Regions from separate parts of the Hylemonella sp. P2_B10 genome, predicted to be linked through region 1. Evidence: predicted binding sites of a transcription regulator. Region 1 holds the regulator's gene; each other region holds the start of a gene.

Region 1 (5,287 bases):
ACGACCGCGACCAGGCCTTTGACCTGTACGCCTTCCGCGACCTGTTGCTGCTGTTCGCCATCGCCAAGGGCATTTCCGACGGCCAGTACGGCGACGCGCCGGTGTCGGCGCCGGCCCCGTTGCGGCCCTCGGAGATCCTGCAGCTCACGCCCAGCCATTTTGAAGAAGCCAAGTCGTACGATGCGACCGTTGCCTTTCGCGCCACGCCAGCCGCTCAGCCACCTGCGTCCCCGCCGGCCGCACCGCTGCCCGCCGTCCTGGACGTGCCGCTGGATTTGACGCTGGAGCCCCTGGAGGGCGATGACTTGCCCAAGCTGGACACCGGCCCGGAGTCGGAGTCGAAAGTGGATGTGGACCTGTCGGAGACCGAGCTGGGCACCATCTACGCACCGTCCTTCACGTCACCTGTACCTCTGTCGGCCAGTGGCGGTGTGTCCAAGCCCATGCCGGCGCTGGACATGCCCGCGATACCCGACGGCAAGGATGATGACGACATCCCCAGCCTGATGGACTTCGAGCTGCCGGAAGACCCGCCAGCGCCGCCGAAGCCCAAGTCCAGTTCCTGAGCCCAACGCCTGACACGCTGCCGGTGATCAGCCGGCTGGGTGCTCAGGTGGACTCTTCGCGCTGTGCCCGTGTGGCCAGCATGCTGACACCCAGCGCCAGCAGCAGGCTGGCCAGCCCGGCCCAGTGCAGGTTGGCCATCTGCCCGTGCGCAATCAGCCAGCCGCCGGTGCCGGCGCCCAGCGCCTGGCCGGCGTACATGGCCGAAGAATTCAGCGCGATGGAGCCGGAAGCCAGCGCCGGCGAGATTGCGAACAGCCGGGCCTGCTGCGCCGAATTGGACGAAAAGCAACCCAGCGCCCAGGGCACCACCACGATGGCCGCCAGCACCAGGCTGCTGCCCAGGGGCCACAGGGCCAGGCTCAGCGCCATGGAACACACGGCGATGAACACGGTGCGTGGCGCGCCCAGCTTGTCGATGCGCTGCGTGACCCAGAAATTGCCCAGGAAGCCGAAAGCGCCGAACCAGGCGAACATCAGGCTCAGCTGGGTGGGGGTGATGTTCAGCATCTGCTTGTAGTAGGGCGCGAAGTAGGAAAACAGCACGAACTGGCCGGCCGAATACAGCGCCGTGACGGCCACGCACAGCATCAGCGCGCGCGAGCGCAGCGTCTGGCCCCAGGCGGCGGCGGAAAACGCCGGCGGGCGCACGCCGTCGGGCGTCGCGCGCCAGACCCACATCGCGCTGACCAATGCCAGCACACCGATGGTGACGAAGGCGCTTTGCCAGCCCCAGGTGCCGCCTATCCACGAGCCCAGTGGCATGCCCAGCACCGAGGCCACCGACCAGCCCAGAAACACCAGTGTGATGGCGCGGCCGCGCTGCTCTGGCGGCACCAGCTGGCTGACGCACGAGGCCGCTTGCGGCGTGAAGATGGCTGGCGCCAGCACCGCGAACACGCGCACCACCATCAGCGGCCCGAAGGCAGGCATCAAGGCGCTGAGCAGGTGCAGCACGCCGTACCAGGCCATGGTCAGCGCCAGCAGACGGCGCCGGTCCCAGCCGGCCACCACGCTGGCCAGCAGCGGCGCACCCAGGCACATCACCAGCGCGGCGACCGAAATCAATTGCCCGGCCACCGGCACCGACACCGCCAGCGAGGTGCTGATGTCGTTGAGCGTGCCGGGCACCACCATCACCCCGCTGCCGATGACGAAATTGCCAAACAGAAAGGCCCAGATGGCGGCGGGCAGGGGCTGGCCGCTCCGCGCTTCGGTGGAGGCGCTCATCGGACGAGTATCAGCGGCGCACCTGCAGCGCGCCGGGGTTGACGATGTTGGTGGGCGTGCCTTTGATGAATGCCACCACGCTGTCAAATGCGGTGCCGAAATACAGCTCGTAGCTGTCTTGCTCCACATAGCCGATGTGCGGCGTGCAGATGCAGTTTTCCAGCCGCAACAGCGCGTGGCCTTGCAGGATGGGCTCGGTCTCGAACACATCCACCGCGGCCATGCCGGGACGGCCACGGTTGAGCGCGCTGATCAGCGCCTCGGGCTCGATCAACTCAGCGCGCGAGGTGTTGACCAGCAGCGCGGTGGGTTTCATGCGGCCCAGGTCTTCCAGCGTGACGATGCCACGCGTCTCGTCGTTGAGCCGCAGGTGCAGCGTCAGCACGTCGCATTGGGCGAAGAATTCCTCGCGGCTGGCGGCGGCCTGGTGGCCGTCCAGCACGGCACGCTCACGCGAGGGCTCGCGCCCCCAGACCATGATGTGCATGCCGAAAGCCTTGCCGTAGCCGGCCAGCAACTGGCCTATCTTGCCGTAGCCCCAGATGCCCAGCGTGTGACCCCGCAGCACGGTGCCGAGACCGAAATTCACGGGCATGGAGGCCGATTTCAGGCCCGACTGCTGCCAGGCGCCATGCTTCAGGTTGCCGATGTACTGCGGCAGGCGACGCACGGCGGCCATGATCAGCGCCCAGGTCAGCTCTGCCGGCGCCACCGGCGAGCCCGCGCCTTCGGCCACGGCGATGCCGCGCTCGGTGCAGGCGGCCACATCAATATGGCTGCCGACCTTGCCGGTCTGCACCACCAGCTTGAGCTTGGGCAGCTTCTCGATCAGCTGGCGGGTCAGGTGGGTGCGCTCGCGTATCAGCACGATGACGTCAGCGTCTTTCAGCCGCACCGCCAGCTGGCCCAGGCCTTTGACGGTGTTGGTGTAGACCTTGGCGGGGAAGGCATCCAGCTTGGTGGCGCATTCCAGCTTGCGCACCACATCCTGGTAGTCGTCAAGAATCACAATGTTCATGCTGCCATTGTGCCTTGGCTGTTGCAGTGGCCGCAGTGGCCGGGCAATTTATGCGCGTATTTGTTGCAACAACAGGTTGCTGCTGACCACGCGCGACAGCGTCACTTCAATGCAGGGTGGCTTCAGTGCAGCGTGGCTTCACGGGCGGCCAGGCGGTCCAGCTCGGCGCAGACATCGGCCATGCGACCGGAGATCACCATGCGGCCTGCACTGGCGCGGCTGGCACCGCGCTCCATCACATGCACCACGCGCAGCGGCCGCTGCGCGTCCACAGAGTGCAGCGGCCGCTGCACCCGGGCAGCAGGCTGGGCCAGCGCTGTCAGCCGCGCCGGGCGCCGGGCCATGGGTGGCAAGCCGGCGGCCTGGGTGGCCGGCAGCATGGCTGCGCGGGCCGGCTGGCGCGGACGCATGCCACTGCTGCTGCCGCCGGTGTGCATCAGCCGGCGCACCCACAGTTGCAGCGGTGCCAACAGGTCGGGGACGGCGAAGAAGGCGATGTTCATGGCAGGGCTCACATCAGCATGGTGTTGCGAATCAGGCCCACGGCCAGGCCCTCGATCTCGAAGGCTTCGCCGGGCTCGACGACGATGGTCTGGTAGTCCGGGTTTTCCGGGTGCAACTCGATCACGTCCTTGTTGCGGCGGAAACGCTTGACGGTGACTTCCTCGCCCAGCCGGGCGACGACGATCTGGCCGTTCTTGGCGTCTTTGGTGGCCTGCACGGCCAGCAGGTCGCCGTCCATGATGCCGGCGTCGCGCATGGACATGCCGCGCACGCGCAGCAGGTAGTCGGGCTTGCGCTGGAACAGGCTGTTTTCCACGTAGTACGTCTGGTCCACATGTTCCTGCGCGAGAATGGGCGAGCCCGCAGCCACGCGGCCCACCAGGGGCAGGGCCAGTTGTTGCACGATGTTTTGCAGGCCGTTCGAGAATTGTTGGATGCGCGACTCATTGATGGAGCGCAGTGTTTCGCTGCGCAGGCGGATGCCGCGCGAGGTGCCGCTGACCAGTTCGATGACGCCCTTGCGGGCCAAGGCCTGCAGATGTTCTTCTGCCGCGTTGGCCGACTTGAAGCCCAGTTCGCGGGCGATTTCGGCCCGCGTGGGTGGCGCGCCGGTTTGCGCGACGGCCTGCTGTATCAGGTCCAGAATCTGCTGCTGGCGGGCGGTGAGTTTGGGGCTCTCAAGCATGGCGACTCCTTGGGGCGAACTGGGTGCACTGAGGGTGCGGTAACTGTTTCAATATCCAGTAGATGTATTTTTAACCAGTTTTTGGCGAATTGCAAGTGATGGAACAAAAAAACCAGAAAAAGCTGGTGTTGCTGGGCACCGGCGGCACCATTGCCGGCCGTGCCGACAGCGCCGCCGATGGCGTGGGCTACACAGCGGCGCAACTGGGCGTGCAGCAGTTGCTGGCCGGCCTGCCGCTGGCGCAAAGCGTGGCGGTGCAGGCCGAGCAGGTGGCCCAGGTGGACAGCAAGGACATGGGCTTTGCCATCTGGCAGCAATTGGCCGAGCGCGTGCGCTTGCACCTGGCGCGCGCCGAGGTTGATGGCGTGCTCATTACCCATGGCACCGACACGCTGGAAGAGACAGCCTATTTTCTGCACCGCTTGTTGGCGCCCGCCAAACCGGTGGTGCTGACCTGCGCGATGCGCCCGGCCACCGCCGTGATGCCCGATGGCCCGCAGAACCTGCTGGATGCGCTGACCGTGGCGGCCGACGCCAGCGCCCGCGGCGTCTCGGTCGTGTGTGCCGGCGTGGTGCACAGCGCGTTGGACGTGCAGAAGATCCATACCTACCGGCTGGACGCCTTCAGTTCCGGCGACGCCGGGCCGCTGGGTTATGTGGAGGAGGGGGCGGTGCGCTGGCTGCGCCCGGCGCCGCCGGCCACGGCCTGGCTGCCAGCCCAGTCCGCTGTGCCTGCGCTATGGCCGCGGGTGGAGATCGTGCTGAACCACGTGGGTGGCAGCGGCGGCGTTGTGGACGCGCTGCTGGCCCAACACCTGAGCCCGCTGCGGCAGGAGCCTGCGCTGGCCGGTCTGGTGGTCGCGGGCACGGGCAACGGCACTCTGCATGCTGGCCTGCAGGCGGCGCTGTTGCGTGCGCAGGCGGCCGGGGTGCGCGTGGTGCGCGCCAGCCGCTGCCCGCTGGGCCGCGTATTGGCCACGCCGCAGGATGTGTTTGCCGACTCCGAGGGTTTGTCGAGCGTCAAGGCGCGCATCGCCTTGATGCTTGATTTGGCGCGCTGAGCGGCCGCCGGCCGGCGTTCAGCGGCGTTTCAACGGCTACCGCGCGGCCTCAGGAGGCCAGAGCGGCAAACACCCTGCTGGTGATCTCGTCCACGCTGCCCATGCCGCTGATGGCGCGGTATTGAGGCGCGTTGGTGGCGTCGTTCTTGGCCCAGTTGGCGTAGTAGTCCACCAGCGGGCGGGTCTGGGCGCTGTAGACGTCCAGGCGCTTCTTCACGGTTTCTT
Region 2 (5,287 bases), on a different contig from region 1:
TGCGCGCCAAGCTGGATGAGATCAAGGCGCAGTTGGCTGGCAAGCCGCTGCGTGCCTGCGCCAAGCCGGCTGCTGGCCCCGCTGGCGCGGCGTCTGCGCCGGCGTCAGCAGTCAGTGCCGCGTCCGCGCCGCGTGGCGCCTCGGCCCCAACAGCTTCTAACGCTCCTCAGGCTTCTGCTCCACCGAAAAGCGCACGGTGAAGCGCGCGCCTGGCGGCACCTGGCCCGGCCGGGTGTCGTCCAGCACCACCGTGGCGTTGTGCTGGTGGGCGATCTCCAGCACGATGGGCAGGCCCAGGCCCGAGCCGTCGGTCTCGGTGCCCAAAGCACGGTAGAACGGCTGGAACACCAGCTCACGCTCGGCCGGCGCGATGCCCAGCCCCGAATCCTCCACCTGCAGCACGATGACCTTGCCGAACGGGTCGGCCAGCACCCGCGCGGTGATCATCGCCGGGCTCGCCTGGGTGGAGGGGGTGTAGGCGATGGCGTTGTCCAGCAGGTTGCGCACCAGTTCCTTCAGCAGCGTGGGGTTGCCCTGCAGCTGGCCGCCTGGAGCGTCGGGCGTGGCACCCTCGTAGCCCAGGTCGATGTGCTTTTCCAGCGCGCGTGGCACGCTGTCACGCACCACTTCCTGCGTCAGGCGCGCCAGGTCGCAGTTTTGGCGCGTCATCGCGGTGCCGCTGCCCTCGGCCCGGGCCAGCGCCAGCAGCTGGTTCACGGTGTGGGTGGCGCGCATGCTGGCGCGCACGATCTGGCGCAGCGACAACTTCAGGTCGTCGGCGCTGGCGCCCTCGCGCTGCGCCAGGTCGGCCTGCATGCGCAGGCCGGCCAGCGGTGTCTTCAACTGGTGGGCGGCGTCGGCCAGGAAGCGCTTTTGCGTGGCGATGGAGTCCTTCAGCCTGGTGAGCAGGTCGTTCACCGAGGACACCAGCGGCGCCACCTCCAGCGGCACGGCCTGGATGTCCAGCGGGCTCAGGTCGTCGGGCTTGCGCGCGCGTATGCGCTCTTCCAGCTGGTTCAGCGGCTTGATGGCCTGCACCAGTGCCAGCCACACCAGCAGCACCGCCAACGGCAGGATGACGAACTGCGGCAGCATCACGCCCTTGATGATTTCGGTCGCCAGCGTGGAGCGCTTGTCCAGCGTCTCGGCCACCTGCACCAGCACCGGCTTGGTACCGGCGACTTCCAGGTTGACCCAGGTGTAGGCCACCTTGACACCCAGGCCGCGGTAGTCGTCGGCGCGCAGGCGTATCTCTCCCACGGCGGTGGCCTCGTCCTCAGGCGGGCCGGGGAAATCCCGCTCGCCGCTGACGTATTCGCCGCGCGTGCCCAGCACCTGGTAGAACACCGTGTCCGACTCGTCGGCGCGCAGCAGCTCGCGTGCTGGCAGTGGCAGGTTCAGTTGGGCGCGGCCGTTGTGGTAGGTGACCAGCTGGGCCAGCGCGCTGGCGTTGTACTCCAGCGCGCGGTCAAAGGGCTTGCCGGCAATGCCCTGCGCCACCAGCCAGGTCAGCACCAGGCTGACCGGCCACAGTAGCAGCAGCGGCGTCAGCATCCAGTCCAGGATTTCGCCGAACAGCGAGCGTTGCTCGCGCTGGAATAATTTCATCGCGCGGCCACGCAGTCTGGCCTTAACTGGGGATTTTTTCCAGGCAGTAGCCCAAGCCGCGCACGGTCGCGATGCGGATCGGCCCTTTCTCGATCTTCTTGCGCAGGCGGTGGATGTAGACCTCGATGGCGTTGTTGCTGACTTCCTCGCCCCATTCGCACAGCCGCTCCACCAGCTGGTCCTTGCTGACCAGGCGGCCAGCGCGCTGCAGCAGCACTTCCAGCAGGCCCAGTTCGCGTGCCGACAGCTCCACCATCTTGCCGTCAATCGTGGCCACGCGGCCAGCCTGGTCGTAGGTCAGCGGGCCGTGCTTGATGGTGCTGCTGGAAGCGCCCATGCCGCGGCGCACCAGTGCGCGCACACGCGCCTCCAGTTCCTGCAGGCTGAAGGGCTTGGCCATGTAGTCGTCGGCGCCGTAGTCCAGGCCCTTGACGCGCTCCTCCACGCTGTCGGCGGCGGTCAGAATCAGCACCGGCAGCGCCGAGCCGCGGCTGCGCAGCCTTTTCAGCACCTCCAGCCCGTGCAGCCTGGGCAGGCCCAGGTCCAGGATCAGCAGGTCGAATTCGGTGTTGGTCATCAGTGCCGCGTCGGCCTCGGTGCCGCTGGCCACATGGTCCACCGCCGCGCCGGAACTGCGCAGCGTGCGCAGCAGGCCATCGGCCAGCACTTGGTCGTCTTCGGCGATCAATATCCGCATGCCCAAGTCTCCTGGTTTTCTGGTGTTTTATTCCAACGCGTCACTCACACGCCATACGCTTCCAGGCCAATGGCAATCACGGTGGCGACCTCATCGCCCACGGCCTGGCGCAACTCGGCCTCGGCCTGCGCCACCGCCTGTTGAAAAGCGCCCAGCCATGTTAAACCCAAAGGGGTGAAGGCCACCCACTTGGCGCGGCCGTCGCGGGCGTGGCGCTTGCGCTCGATCAAGCCCCAGGCCTCGCATTGGTCCACCAGTGCGCCCATGGCCTGCTTGGTCATGCCGGCGCGCGCGGCCAGGTCGGTCAGGCGCATGCCTTGCAGCGCCAGGTGTCGGGTGATCTGCATGTGGGCTGCACCCACTTGCTGGCGCGCCGCCAGATTGGCCAGGCCCAGCGGCACGTCGGCGCTTTGAGCCATCAACGCCAGCACCCGGGCATCAAAGCGGCGCAGCGCCAGTGCCAGCAACTGGCCCATGTGGGCGTCGCGCCAGCGCTGGTCAGGGTCGGTCGATGCCATGCATAAATAGTAATGCAAACTGACTAAAAATCCTGTTTACTTCGCGTGACTGGCTGCGTTAGACTACTGTTCAAGCATCCAGACTGTGAATATAACCTGTTCAAAGTTTGGCCTAAACGGTTGATTCACAAGGAGTTTTCATCATGGACGCAGCAGTCAAGGGTCTCGCCCCCAACAGTGAAAAAGCCAAGGCCTTGCAGGCCGCACTGGCACAGATCGAAAAGCAGTTTGGCAAGGGCACCATCATGCGCCTGGGCGAGGGCGAGGTGATCGAGGACATCCAGGTGGTCTCCACCGGCTCGCTGGGGCTGGACATTGCGCTGGGCGTGGGCGGCCTGCCGCGCGGCCGGGTGGTCGAGATCTACGGCCCGGAATCGTCGGGCAAGACCACGCTGACGCTGCAAGTGATTGCCGAAATGCAGAAACAGGGTGGCCAATGCGCCTTCGTCGATGCCGAGCACGCGCTGGACATCCAGTACGCGCAAAAGCTGGGCGTTAACCTGCAAGACCTGCTGATCAGCCAGCCCGACACCGGTGAGCAGGCGCTGGAAATCGTTGATTCGCTGGTGCGTTCTGGCGCGGTGGACCTGATCGTGGTGGACTCGGTGGCGGCGCTGACGCCCAAGGCCGAGCTGGAAGGCGAAATGGGCGACTCGCTGCCCGGCCTGCAAGCCCGACTGATGAGCCAGGCGCTGCGCAAGCTGACCGCCACCATCAAGAAGACCAACTGCATGGTGATCTTCATCAACCAGATCCGCATGAAGATTGGCGTGATGTTCGGCTCGCCCGAAACCACCACCGGCGGCAATGCGCTGAAGTTCTACGCCTCGGTGCGCCTGGACATCCGCCGCACCGGCACCATCAAGCGCGGTGAAGACGCCATCGGCAACGAGACTAAAGTCAAAGTGGTGAAGAACAAGGTGGCGCCGCCCTTCAAGACGGCCGAGTTCGACATCCTGTTTGGCGAGGGCATCAGCCGCCACGGCGAGATCATCGACATGGGCGTGGAAGCGCGCATCCTGGAGAAATCCGGCGCCTGGTACGCCTACAACGGCGAAAAGATCGGCCAAGGCCGCGACAACGCGCGCGAGTTCCTGCGCGAGAACCCCGCGCTGTCGCACGAGATCGAGAACAAGGTGCGCGAGTCGCTGGGCATCCCGTTGCTGCCGACGGTGCTCACGGACGGCAAGTAAGGGGCTGACACAGGCATGCGAGGGGGTCCTGCGCCGTCGCTGAAAGGGCGCGCCCTGCGCCTGCTCAGTGGCCGGGAGCATTCCCGCGTCGAGCTGCAGCGCAAGCTGGCCGCTTACGAGGAAGAGCCGGGCAGCCTGGCGCGCGCGTTGGATGAGCTGCAGGCCAAGGGTTTCATCAGCGAGCAGCGCGTGGTGGCCTCGGTGATCCACCAGCGCGCGCCCAAGCTGGGCGCCATGCGCATACGCCAGGAGCTGCAAAACAAGGGCCTGGACGCCCAGTTGGTGGCCGAAGCCGTCACGTCCCTGCGCGCCACCGAGTTGGAGCGTTGCCGCGAGATCTGGCTCAAGAAGTTCGGCGAGCCGCCTACGGACGCTACGGAGCGTGGCCGTCAAGCGCGCTTTCTGGCGGCACGCGGGTTCACGGCCGAAGTGATCGGCCGGGTCGTCAAGGGTGGTGACGAGGATTAGCGCGCCGCGCTGCGAATACCGCCAGTTGGTAGGCTGCCGACGCCGCTGGGGCGCGTGGCTACGGGAATGTCCTCCGGCCTTCGGCCTCCCCCTTGATTTCCCTCCGCCACGCGCCCCAGCGACATCGGGTCAATTGGCGTGCGTGACGTTGGGACACCAGAACGCCGGAACGCCAGCCATGCTCGCAGGATCAGGTCGATGCGGCATTCGGCGCAGCGGCATCAAGGAGGAGGGCCGCAGGCCCGGGGGACAGCCGCGGAGCCGAGTGCCGTGTCGGCCTGATCTCTCAAGCCAACTTGGCGCTGGGAATTTGAAGGGCGAAGGGCGTTACAGCCCCAGCATCAGCTTCAGGTTCTGCACCGCAGCGCCGCTGGCGCCCTTGCCCAGGTTGTCCAGGCGGGCCACCAGCACCGCGTGGGCGAAACCGTCGGCGTCGGCCGCCGGGTTGCTGAACACGCGCAGCTCCATCTTGTTGGTGTTCACCAGCGCCAACGGGTCCAGCTTGCCGTCCTCGGTGGCCGGCTCCACGGTCACCCACTCGCTGCCGGCGTAATGCTTGGCCAGTGCGTCGTGCAGGTCTTGCGCGATGGGCTTGCCCGGCAGCGTGTCCAGGTGCAATGGCAACTGCACCAGCATGCCCTGGGCGAAATTGCCCACGGCGGGAATGAAGATGGGCCGGCGCTTCAGGCCGGTGTACTTCATGATCTCGGGCAGGTGCTTGTGCTTCAGGCCCAGCGCGTACAGTTCAAAGGCCGGCGCCGTGCCCGACTCATAAGCCTCCATCATGCTGCGGCCACCACCGG
Region 3 (5,287 bases), 580 kb from region 1:
GGCCCGGTGCGCAGCGGCCGCGTCAGCAGCACGTCCCCCGGCTGCGGTGTGGGGTGACCGCTGAGGCCGGTGGCGTTGGCCTCGGCAAAGCCCAGCGCATGCAGCAGCCGCAGCGAACGCGTGTTGCGTTCGTCCACGGTGGCAAAGGCCAGTTGCACGGCGTGTTGATTCGCCAGCATGTCCAGCATCTGCACCACCGCTTGCCGCGCAAGGCCTCGGCCCATGAAGGCGCTGCCCAGCACATAGGCGATGTTGGCGCTGGCGTCCGCATACACGGTGGCTTGCACGTAGCCGGCCAGGTCACCATTGGGCAGCCCATTTTGTAAACGGATGACCCAGTTCAGCCACTGCTGGCTGCCGTCGGGCGATTGGCGCGACTCCAGCCGCGCGAAGCGCTCGCGCAGTGCGGCTTCGCTGGCCGGGGGCGGCTGGTCCACGTAGGCGTAGAGCGTGGTGTCGGCCAGCAGCGGGAACATGGCCGCCGCGTGCTGGGCGGCCTGCGGCTCCAGCGTGAAGGTGGCCCGCGTTTCAGTGTTCCGATCCCTGGCCATGTGTGAACAGGTCAATTGGGAGTCAGGGCGACACGTGCAGCATCACCAATGTGCGTTTGCTGGCGCGCGTTGGCCAGCTCCACCTGTTTCTGGCGTGCAATGGCGCGCGCCTTTTGCTCAGGCGTCTTGTTACCGTGGCAGCGCGGGCAGCTGATGCCGTGCACATACAGCGGCGAGGCCTTGTCCGCCGGGCTGACGGGGTCGCGGCAGGCGCGGCACAGCTCGTGCGTGCCGGGTTGCAGGCCATGGCCCACGGCCACGCGTTCGTCGAACACGAAGCATTCGCCCTGCCACAGGCTCACCTCTTGCGGCACGGTTTCCAGGTACTTGAGGATGCCGCCTTCCAGGTGGTACACCTCGTCGAACCCCTGGGCGCGCAGGTAGGCGGTGGACTTTTCGCAGCGTATGCCGCCGGTGCAGAACATCGCCACCTTGGGCTTCTTCTTCAGCACAGGCAGGCTGTCCAGCCAGGCCGGCAGTTCGGAGAAATTCTGGATGCGCGGGTCCACGGCACCCTGGAACGTGCCCACGTCCACCTCGTAGTCGTTGCGGGTGTCGATCAGCAGCACGTCCGGGTCCTGGATCAGCTGGTTCCAGTCCTGTGGCTTCACGTAGGTGCCGGCCTGGGTCATGGGCTGCAGGTCGGGCTGGTTCATGGTGACGATCTCACGCTTCAGCCGCACCTTCATGCGGTGGAAGGGCGCGCGCTGCGCAAAGCCCTCCTTGTGCTGCAGGTCGGCCAGGCGCGGGTCGCTGCGCAGCCAGGCCAGCAGCGCCTGCACGGCGTCCGGCGTGCCGGCCACGGTGCCGTTGATGCCCTCGTGCGCCAGCAAAACCAGGCCCTGCACGCCCAGCGCCTCGCAGCGTGCCAGCAACGGCTCGCGCAGTGCGTCAGCATCCGCCAGCGCCACGAACTTGTAGAACGCGGCGGTCAGGTAGGGCGGGAGCGCTGGTGCTTGCATGGGGCTGGGCATGAATAACGAAGGGGCTTGCAGGCCCCCTGTTTGCGAATTCTAGGCGTCGGGCATATACTGTAATTTCATACAGTTATTCTAAAGCCGCAAGACCATGACCGAAGTGCGCATCCCCGTGCAGGCCATCAAGGGCCGGGGCACCGCCACGCGCATTGCCCACCGCTTCGAGAAAGACGCGCGTGGCGATTTTGACGACGGCTGGGGCACGCTGGACGACGACGCCCGCGAGGAGCGCGTCGCCCTGCAGACCGAGGTGCGCTTTGAAGACGCCAAGAGCGTCATCAGCAAGAACGAATCGCCCGACATCTATTTCGACCACGCGCTGAACCCTTACCGTGGCTGCGAGCACGGCTGCGTCTACTGCTTTGCCCGACCCACCCACAGCTACCTGAACCTGTCGCCCGGCCTGGACTTTGAAACCAAGATCATTGCCAAGCGCAACCTGCCCGAGTTGCTGGCGCGCGAGATCAGCGCGCGCAGCTACGTGATGCACCCCATGGTGATCGGCTCCGCCACCGACGGCTACCAGCCGGTGGAGCGCGAACTTCGCATCACCCGCGGTGCGGTGGAGGTGTTGGCACGGGCGCGCCACCCGCTGGCCATCATCACCAAGGGCTCGGGCGTGGAGCGCGACCTGGATCTGCTGGCCGAGATGGCGCACGACAGGCTGGCGGCGGTGTACGTCAGCATCACCACGCTGGACGGCGCGTTGGCGCGCAAGCTGGAGCCGCGGGCCGCCGCGCCGCACCGGCGCATCCGCGTGATCCGCACGCTGGCCGAGGCGGGTGTGCCGGTGGGCGTCAGCGTGGCGCCGCACATCCCCTTCATCACCGAGGACATGGAGCAGGTGCTGGAGGCCGCCTGGGATGCCGGCGCGCGCCGCGCCTTCTACAACGTGGTGCGCCTGCCGTGGGAGGTCAACCCGCTGTTCCACCAATGGCTGGAGCTGCATTACCCGCAGCGCGCGCAGCGGGTGATGGCGCGCATCCAGGAAATGCGGGGCGGCAAGGACTATGACGCCACCTTCGGCAAACGCATGAAGGGCACCGGCCTGTGGTCGGACTTCCTGCGCCAGCGCTTTGAGAAAGCCACCGCCCGGCTGGGCTTCAACCGTGACCGGGTGGAGGTGGACATGAGCCGCTTCAGGCCTTCACTGCTGTCGGGGCAGGGCAGCTTGTTTGATTGACTCGGTGGTTGTCGCTGGTGCCCGGGCCAGCCCATGCACCAGGCTCATCGGGTTGAACAGCTCGCGCATCTGCTGGTGCTCCGGCATCTGGTGAAACAGCAGGCTGGCGAAGATGAAGACCGCCGCGCACACCGCCAGCAGCACGCCGTTGTGCTGCGCATTGCGGCGCAGCGACAGCCGGCGCACCGGCACGCGCCACAGCCACACCACGGGCGCCACGCCCAGCACCAGCAGCAAGGCAATGCCCTGCAGCACGCCGTTGGCCAGCCAGGTTTGCAGCGGGGCGTCCAACGCCTGGGCCAACAACGCGCTGTTGACCGGGCCGGGGCTGAGCAACATCACGTCCGCCCCCCAGGCACACAGCAGCAGCAGCACGGTGGCCACCGGCTTGAAGGTCCAGCGCCAGCACAGCAGGCCCAGCAGCGCGCCGCAACAGGCGGCGAGTATGGCCAGCATGTCCAGGCCCAGCCACAGCTTGTGGCTGCCCGCCACCTCCGGCAGTGCCAGCAGGTGGCCCCACAGCGCCACATTGCTGGCGCCGGCCACCCACAACGCCACCACCGCCGCCAGCACGGCGGGGTGCAGCGCATTGCGCTGGCTTTGCGGGGTCAGGCGCGATTGTGCGAATTCGCTTTCATGAAACAGCTGCAACCTCATGGCCAGCGATTGTGGGCCATGCCAGGGTCATTTCCCCGCTGCAATGCAAAACGCCCGGGTGACCGGGCGTTTCAAAAGTGTCCAGGCGTAACCTGGAAGCAGATCAGCTGAAGAAGCTCTTCAGCTTGTCCGTCCAGCTGTCACCGCTGGGCGAGTGCTTGCCGCCGCCCTTCTTGAAGGAATCGTCCAGCTCGCGCAGCAGCTTGCGCTGGTGTTCGCTGAGCTTGACCGGCGTCTCCACGGCGATGTGGCAATACAGGTCGCCAGGGTAGCTGGAGCGCACCCCCTTGATGCCCTTGCCGCGCAGGCGGAACTGCTTGCCGTTCTGCGTGCCCTCGGGGATGTCGATGGCCGCCTTGCCGGCCAGCGTGGGCACCTCGATCTCGCCGCCCAGCGCGGCCGTGACCATGCTGATGGGCACCGAGCAGTGCAGGTCGTCGCCGTCGCGCTCGAAGATGTCATGTTTCTTCAGGCGGATCTCAATGTACAGGTCACCCGGCGGGCCGCCGTTGGTGCCCGGCTCGCCGTTGCCGGCGCTGCGGATGCGCATGCCGCCGTCGATGCCGGCGGGAATCTTCACCTCCAGCGTCTTCTGCCGTTTCACCTTGCCCTGGCCGTGGCAGGTAACGCAGGGCTCGGGAATGATCTTGCCCGTGCCGCGGCAGTTGGGGCAGGTCTGCTGCACGCTGAAGAAGCCCTGGCGCATCTGCACCGAGCCGGCGCCGTTGCAGGTGGTGCAGGTCTTCACCTGCGTGCCCGGTTTGGCGCCGGAGCCCTTGCAGGTCTCGCAGTTGTCCCAGCTGGGAATGCGGATCTGCGCGTCCTTGCCCTTGGCGGCCTCTTCCAGCGTGACTTCCATCGCATAGCTCAGGTCGCTGCCGCGGTACACCTGGCGCCCGCCGCCGGCGCGGCCGCCGCGCTGCTGGCCAAACATGTCGCCGAAGATGTCGCCAAACGCCTCGGCAAAGCCGCCAAAGCCTTCCGCGCCCGGGCCGCCGCCGCGCATGTTCGGGTCCACGCCGGCGTGGCCATACTGGTCGTAGGCGGCGCGCTTTTGCGCGTCCGTCAGCATCTCGTAGGCCTCTTTGGCCTCTTTGAATTTTTCTTCCGCCACCTTGGACGAGTCACCCTGGTTTCGGTCGGGGTGGTGCTTCATCGCCAGCTTGCGATAAGCCTTCTTGATCTCGTCTTCCGAGGCGTTCTTGGGCACGCCCAGGATTTCGTAAAAGTCTCTTTTGGCCATTGTGCTTCTCTGGTCAATCACGCAAAACGCCGCGTGGCGGGCTCAAGCGGGCCCCACACACGCGGCGAGTCAACATGGCGCGGCGCGCCGCCATCTCAACCCTTCTTGACTTCCTTCACCTCGGCGTCCACCACGTTGTCGTCGTGCGGGGCCTGTTGGGACGCCCCCTCGGCGTGCTGCGCGCCACCGGCGCCAGCGGCACCTGCAGCAGCACCCGCAGCGCCTTCCTTGGCCTGCATGTCGGCGTACATCTTCTCGCCCAGCTTCTGGCTGGCGGCCATCAGCGCATTGCTCTTTTCCTCGATGACGGCCTTGTCTTCACCCTTCAAGGCTTCTTCGACGTCCTTGATGGCGGCCTCGATTTTTTCCTTCTCGCCGGCTTCCAGCTTGTCGCCGTACTCGGTCAGGCTCTTCTTCACGCTGTGCACGCTGGCGTCAGCGGTGTTGCGGGCCTGCACCAGTTCCAGCTTCTTCTTGTCTTCGGCGGCGTTCAGCTCGGCGTCCTTCACCATCTGCTGGATCTCAGCTTCGCTCAGGCCCGAGTTGGCCTTGATGGTGATCTTGTTTTCCTTGCCGGTGCCCTTGTCCTTGGCGCCCACGTGCAGGATGCCGTTGGCGTCGATGTCGAACGACACCTCGATCTGCGGCGTGCCGCGCGCGGCCGGCGGGATGCCTT
Region 4 (5,287 bases), on a different contig from region 1:
CAACTGCGCATCGTCAAGCGGCGCGGGCCACCGCATATGCAGCCGTTGACGCTGCCGGCGCGCGCTGCGGCGCTGGGGGCGCTGCTGGCGGTGGCTGAGCCGCCCAAGCTGTTCATGGCCAAGCCGCAACCCGAATTGCCGCTGGCCGCGCCGGCAGCGGTGGACCTCAAGCCGGCTGCGCCGCCCCCGCCAGTGCCCGCTGTTGCGACAAGCGGTGCAGCAGCCAGCTCAGGCCCAGCGCGGCGGCTGTCAGGCCCACCACCAGTGCGATCCAGAAGCCCTGGGCGGCCATCGCATGGTCTGGTTTCCAAGGTGCCCAGGCTGGTGCGCGTCCCAGCACGCAGCCAAGTGGCAATGCCAGGCCCCAGAATGCGGCCAGGTGGATGACCATGGGCGGGCGCGTCACCTTGTAGGCGCGTATCGCGCAACTGGTGGCCACCTGGGTGGCGTCGGACAGCTGGAACACCGCCGCCAGCACCAGCAGCTGCGCGGCCAATGCGGCGATCAGCGCGTCATTGGTGTAGGCGTTGGCGATCTGCTTGTTCAGCAGCGCGATGCAGGCTGCCGACAGCACGGCGAACGCCAGCGCCGCGCCCACGCCGGTCCAGGCGCGAAAGCGCGCCTCCACCGGGTCGCCAGCGCCCAGCGCCTGGCCCACCCGGGTCAGCAGCGAGATGCTCAGGCTCAAGGGCACCATGAACACCAGCGAGGTGAAGTTCAGCGCGATCTGGTGCGCCGACACCTGGGCCGAGCCGTAGTCGGCCACCAGCAGCGCCACCAGGCTGAAGGCGCTGGCCTCGGCAAAGTAGGTCACGCCTATGGGCAGGCCCAGCTTCAGCAGCCTGCGGATCTCGGGCCAGTGCGGGCCTTCATAGCGGTCAAACGGCCAGGTGGCGTGGTAGCTGGGCGCGCGGTGCATCCACCACACCAACGCGCCGAGGTTGAACCACACGCACACCAGCGTGGCCCAGGAGCAGCCCACGCCGCCCAGCTTGGGAAAGCCCAGCTTGCCGTAGATCAGCACCCAGTTCAGCGCGATGTTCAGCAGCAGCGCCAACAGCGCGATGACCATCATCGGGCGGGTCTGGTTCAGGCTGGTGCTGTAGCCGTACAGCACGCGGTAGCAGGTAAAAGCTGGAAGCGCCAGGCTGATCACCTGCACAAAGCCCTTGGCCACGTCGCGCACCTGCGGCTCCAGCGTCATGCGGTCGAACACCAGCACGGTGGCATTCATCACCAGCAGGCCCACCACACCCACGCCCAGCGCCTTCCACAGTGCCTGACGCACCACGTGCGGAATCTGCGCAAACTCTTGCGCGCCCACGTGGTGCGACACGATGGGGTTGACCGACATCACCACGCCCATGAGGGTGACGATGACCATGCCCCAGATGGACGAGCCCAGCGCCACGCCGGCGAGATCTTGCGCCGACGCATGGCCGGCCATGGCCACGTCGGCCACCGACATGCCCACCGTGGCCAGTTGCCCAATCAGCATGGGCCAGGCCAATTGCCACAGCGCGCGCAGCTCAGTGCGTGTGTGCGGGGCGAGAAATGTGGGCGAAGACATGGTTTTGATGACAACGGAGGGTGCCCGGCGCTTTGGAGCGGGGAAAACCCAGGCCTGACCCGCCGGACGGCAAGGTGGAGCACAGGGGTTCCAAGGGGATGGGCGCTATTGTGCCGCAAGCCTGTTTATACTGTTATTTTATACAGTTTAAGGTTTCGCTGTTTCACCATGCACTGGCTTGCCCTGCAACCCCTGCCTGAAGAGCCTGGCGCGCCCGATGAACGCGGCGCGTCCAGCGCGCCTGTGCCTGCGCTGGCCGATGTGCTGAGCGCACTGGCCTGGTGCCTGCTGCAATTCACCCCCCGGGTGGCGCAGGTGGGGCCGGCGCTGGTGCTGGAAGTCAGCGGCAGCGAGCGGCTGTTTGGCGGCCGGCCCGCGTTGCTGCGGCGCATGGGCGAGGCGGTGCAGGCGCTGGCGCCGGTGGTGTGCGCGCAAGGCCCCACGTCGCTGGTGGCATTGGCGCGGCTGCAGGTGGAGGACAACAAGCAACTGCCTGACCAGTTGCCGCTGCACACGCTGGCCGCTGCCGTGCCGCACCTGCCCACGCTGGAGCGCCTGGGCTGCCGCTGTTGGGGGCAGTTGCGCGCGTTGCCGCGTGCCGGCCTGGTGCGCCGCTTCGACGCCGCGCTGGTGGCTGCGCTGGACCGTGCCTATGGCCAGCAGCCCGAGGTGTACCCCTGGCTGGTGTGGCCCGAGGCGTTTGACCTGCGGCTTGAGCTGCCCATGCATGTGGAGTCGGCCCCGGCGCTGATGTTTGCCGCCCACCGCCTGCTGGCGCAGTTGCAGGTGTGGCTGCGCGCGCGCCAGCGCGGCGTGCTGGTTTTCGATGTGGTCTGGCAGCTGGATGCGCGCCGCCATGTACAGCAGAGCGAGGGCAGCGTGCGCATCAGCACCGCCACCCCTACGTTGGATGTGGCGCATTTGCAGCGTTTGCTCAGTGAGCACCTGGCCCGCCTCAGCCTGCCGGCACCGGCTGTGAGCTTGCGCCTGCGCACGCAAGAGACGGCGCCGCTGGCCGGCACCAGTGCCAGCCTGTTGCCCGATGAGCAGCGCAAGGGGGATGATTGGCCGCAGATGCTCGAGCGTCTGGTGGCCCGGCTGGGGCCGCAGCAGGTGTTGCAGGCGCAGGCCTGCGCCGACCACCGGCCCGAGCGCATGCAGCAGTGGCGCAGCGCAGTCGCGCCGGGTGCTGCCAGGGCCACCCCCTCGGCCAACATCCCTGCCAGCCCGTTGGATGCCCTGTACCCCAGCTGGCTGTTGGAGCCACCGTTGAAGTTGGATGTGCCGCGTGGCAGCGGTGAGGAAGCCATGCCGCATTACCAGGGCGACCCGCTGCGCCTGCTGGCCGGCCCGCAGCGGTTGGAGGCTGGCTGGTGGGATGTGGGCTCCGGCACCTCGGGTGCCTGCGGCCCCACGTCGGTGCTGCGCGATTACTTCATCGCCCACAGCGCGCAGGCCGGCCTGCTGTGGGTTTACCGCCGCCGGCCGCTGGGTGCGCCCGCGCAGGGTGAGGCGGTAGACTGGTACCTGCACGGCCTGTTTGCCTGAGCGCGACGCCGGCCAATGCACAATGCACACTCTGCTTGTGCATATTCAACCCGCGCATGGACATCCAGACCCTCACCGTGGACGTGGCCCTCGGCAAGACCAGTGTGCTGCGCTACGCCCGGGCGGCCAGCACGGCACGCGCGGCCATTGTGCTGATGCCGGCGCTGGGCGTGGCGGCCAAATACTACGAACCGCTGCTGCGGCATCTGGCCGCGCAGGGCGTGGACGCCGCTGTGCTGGACCTGCAAGGCCAGGGCGCCAGTTCGGTGCGTGCCAGCCGGCGCGCGCAGGACAACTACGGTTACCGCGAGCTGCTGCATGAGGACTGGCCGGCCGCCGTGGACGCTGCTCGCCAGGCGTTGAGGCCCGGCGCGCCGCTGTTCCTGATGGGCCACAGCCTGGGCGGCCAGCTGTCCTGCCTGTACCTGGGCCAGCAGCGCCCGCCGCCGGTGGCGGGCTTGATCCTGTGCGCCAGCGGCACCGTGTACTACAAGGCCTGGGGCAGCACACCGCTGGCCTGCCTGCGGCTGCTGGCGTTGACCCAGATGGCGGCGCTGGTTTCGGCCGTGCTGGGCCATTTCCCCGGCGACAAGCTGCGCTTTGGCGGCCGCAGCGCGCAGCGGCTGATCAGCGACTGGGCGGCGCAGGCGCGCAATGGCAGCTACAGCGTGCAGGGCAGCCCGCTGGACTGGGAAGGTGGCATGCAGCAAGTGACGCTGCCCGTGCTGTGCCTCACCTTGGACAGCGACACGCTGGCGCCTGCCAGCGCGGCCGAACACCTGGTGAGCAAGCTGCCCAGCGCCAAGTTGACGCGCGTGCGCCTGCCTGGCCCGGGGCTGAACCACTTCACCTGGGTCAAGCAGCCCGAGGTGGTGGTGCCCAGCATCCTTCGCTGGCTGGATGGTCAACTGAAGCGGGCCTCTGCCTGACACGCACACCATGACTGCCGCCTCCAGCCCCTCACCCGCTGAGCTGCCGCCCGAGGTCTACCGCGCGCTGCTGGCCAACCTGGCTGGGGCCGGCATGGGCGTGGGCCTGTTCGACGCCGAAGACCGGCTGCGTTATGCCAACCCCTTCTTTCTGGACGCCTTCGCCACCACGCTGGACCCGGCCCCCACCTGGGAGCAGATGATGCGGCGCTGCCAGCGCGACCGCGTGGGCCTGCTGATCGCCACGTCCGACATGGACGCCTGGGTGGCGCGCGTGCGCCAGCACTACCGCCAGGTGCCGGTGCGCAGTTTCGATTCGGACTTTGTCGATGGCCGCTGGATGCGCGTGCGCGAGACGGTGGACGCCGCCGGCTGGGTGTTCATCACGCTGGCCGACATCACGTCATTGAAGACCAACGAGGCGGCCTTGCAGCAGGCACGCGACAAGGCGGTGCTGGCGGCGCGCCAGGACATCGAGCAGGCCTTGGCGCGCCAGCGTGAACTGGTGGCGCTGAAGACCAACTTCGTGGCCATGAGTTCGCACGAATTCCGCACGCCGCTGGCCACCATCCTGTCGTCCACCGAGTTGCTGCGCGACTATGGCGAGCGCTTGTCGGCGCCGGAAAAGGAAGAACTGACGCGCAGCATTGAAGCCGGCGTGCGTCGCATGGCGCAGATGCTGGACCGCGTGCTGCGCATCGGCCAGCTGGACGCCGGCCTGCTGGAATTCAGCCCGCGGCCGCTGCAGCTGCGCGCGCTGTGCGGCAGCCTGCTGACCGGCGTGCGCACCCAGCACCCGGACAGCCCCTGCACGCTGGTGGCCGACTTCACCATGGATCCGCAGCAGATGGCGCTGCTGGACGAAAAGGTGCTGCGCCACATTTTCGAAAACCTGCTGTCCAACGCCATCAAGTACTCGCCGCAGGGTGGCGAGGTGCGCTTCAAGGTGTTCCGCGAGGAGGGCGACGGCAGCGCGTCATGGGTGTTCCAGGTGATGGACCAGGGCATAGGCATTCCGCCGGATGCGCTGAAAGACTTGTTCGAGCCCTTCCGTCGTGCCGGCAACGTGGGCCAGATCAGCGGCACCGGCCTGGGCCTGGCCATCGTCAAGAGTTCGGTGGAGCTTCACCAGGGGAGCATCACGGTGGACAGTGTGCTGGGGCAGGGGAGTTGCTTCACGGTGCGCCTGGCGGCCAACAGTACGGGTTTGTAACGGCGCTGGACGGGATCGTAGGTCGCC

Evidence for each region. The regulator LexA, encoded in region 1, represses DNA repair genes until DNA is damaged. The targets are predictions, from matches to a motif close to ACTGTATNNNNATACAGT.
Region 2: the regulator LexA is predicted to act here: its motif matches at 2,889-2,906, upstream of recA (recombinase RecA).
Region 3: the regulator LexA is predicted to act here: its motif matches at 1,582-1,599, upstream of AC1DX2_RS10870 (PA0069 family radical SAM protein).
Region 4: the regulator LexA is predicted to act here: its motif matches at 1,700-1,717, upstream of AC1DX2_RS19525 (Y-family DNA polymerase).

Annotation. Positions count from the first base shown of each region.
Region 1 is NZ_JBFUDE010000002.1:78,690-83,976, reverse strand. It holds gene AC1DX2_RS08245 (hypothetical protein) at 1-566, shown strand, start outside; gene AC1DX2_RS08240 (MFS transporter) at 610-1,794, opposite strand; gene AC1DX2_RS08235 (D-2-hydroxyacid dehydrogenase family protein) at 1,805-2,812, opposite strand; gene AC1DX2_RS08230 (hypothetical protein) at 2,935-3,315, opposite strand; gene lexA (transcriptional repressor LexA) at 3,324-4,001, opposite strand; gene AC1DX2_RS08220 (asparaginase) at 4,100-5,062, shown strand; gene adk (adenylate kinase) at 5,112-5,287, opposite strand, start outside.
Region 2 is NZ_JBFUDE010000005.1:259,517-264,803, forward strand. It holds gene AC1DX2_RS22375 (SPOR domain-containing protein) at 1-200, shown strand, start outside; gene AC1DX2_RS22380 (sensor histidine kinase N-terminal domain-containing protein) at 157-1,608, opposite strand; gene AC1DX2_RS22385 (response regulator) at 1,631-2,305, opposite strand; gene AC1DX2_RS22390 (MarR family winged helix-turn-helix transcriptional regulator) at 2,350-2,823, opposite strand; gene recA (recombinase RecA) at 2,967-4,016, shown strand; gene recX (recombination regulator RecX) at 4,032-4,484, shown strand; gene argC (N-acetyl-gamma-glutamyl-phosphate reductase) at 4,812-5,287, opposite strand, start outside.
Region 3 is NZ_JBFUDE010000002.1:656,226-661,512, reverse strand. It holds gene AC1DX2_RS10880 (GNAT family N-acetyltransferase) at 1-551, opposite strand, end outside; gene trhO (oxygen-dependent tRNA uridine(34) hydroxylase TrhO) at 563-1,513, opposite strand; gene AC1DX2_RS10870 (PA0069 family radical SAM protein) at 1,620-2,711, shown strand; gene AC1DX2_RS10865 (phosphoethanolamine transferase domain-containing protein) at 2,676-3,368, opposite strand; gene dnaJ (molecular chaperone DnaJ) at 3,472-4,611, opposite strand; gene dnaK (molecular chaperone DnaK) at 4,707-5,287, opposite strand, start outside.
Region 4 is NZ_JBFUDE010000004.1:360,935-366,221, reverse strand. It holds partial or broken gene imuA (translesion DNA synthesis-associated protein ImuA) at 1-15, shown strand, start outside; gene AC1DX2_RS19530 (MATE family efflux transporter) at 167-1,570, opposite strand; gene AC1DX2_RS19525 (Y-family DNA polymerase) at 1,739-3,118, shown strand; gene AC1DX2_RS19520 (alpha/beta hydrolase family protein) at 3,175-4,047, shown strand; gene AC1DX2_RS19515 (sensor histidine kinase) at 4,058-5,260, shown strand.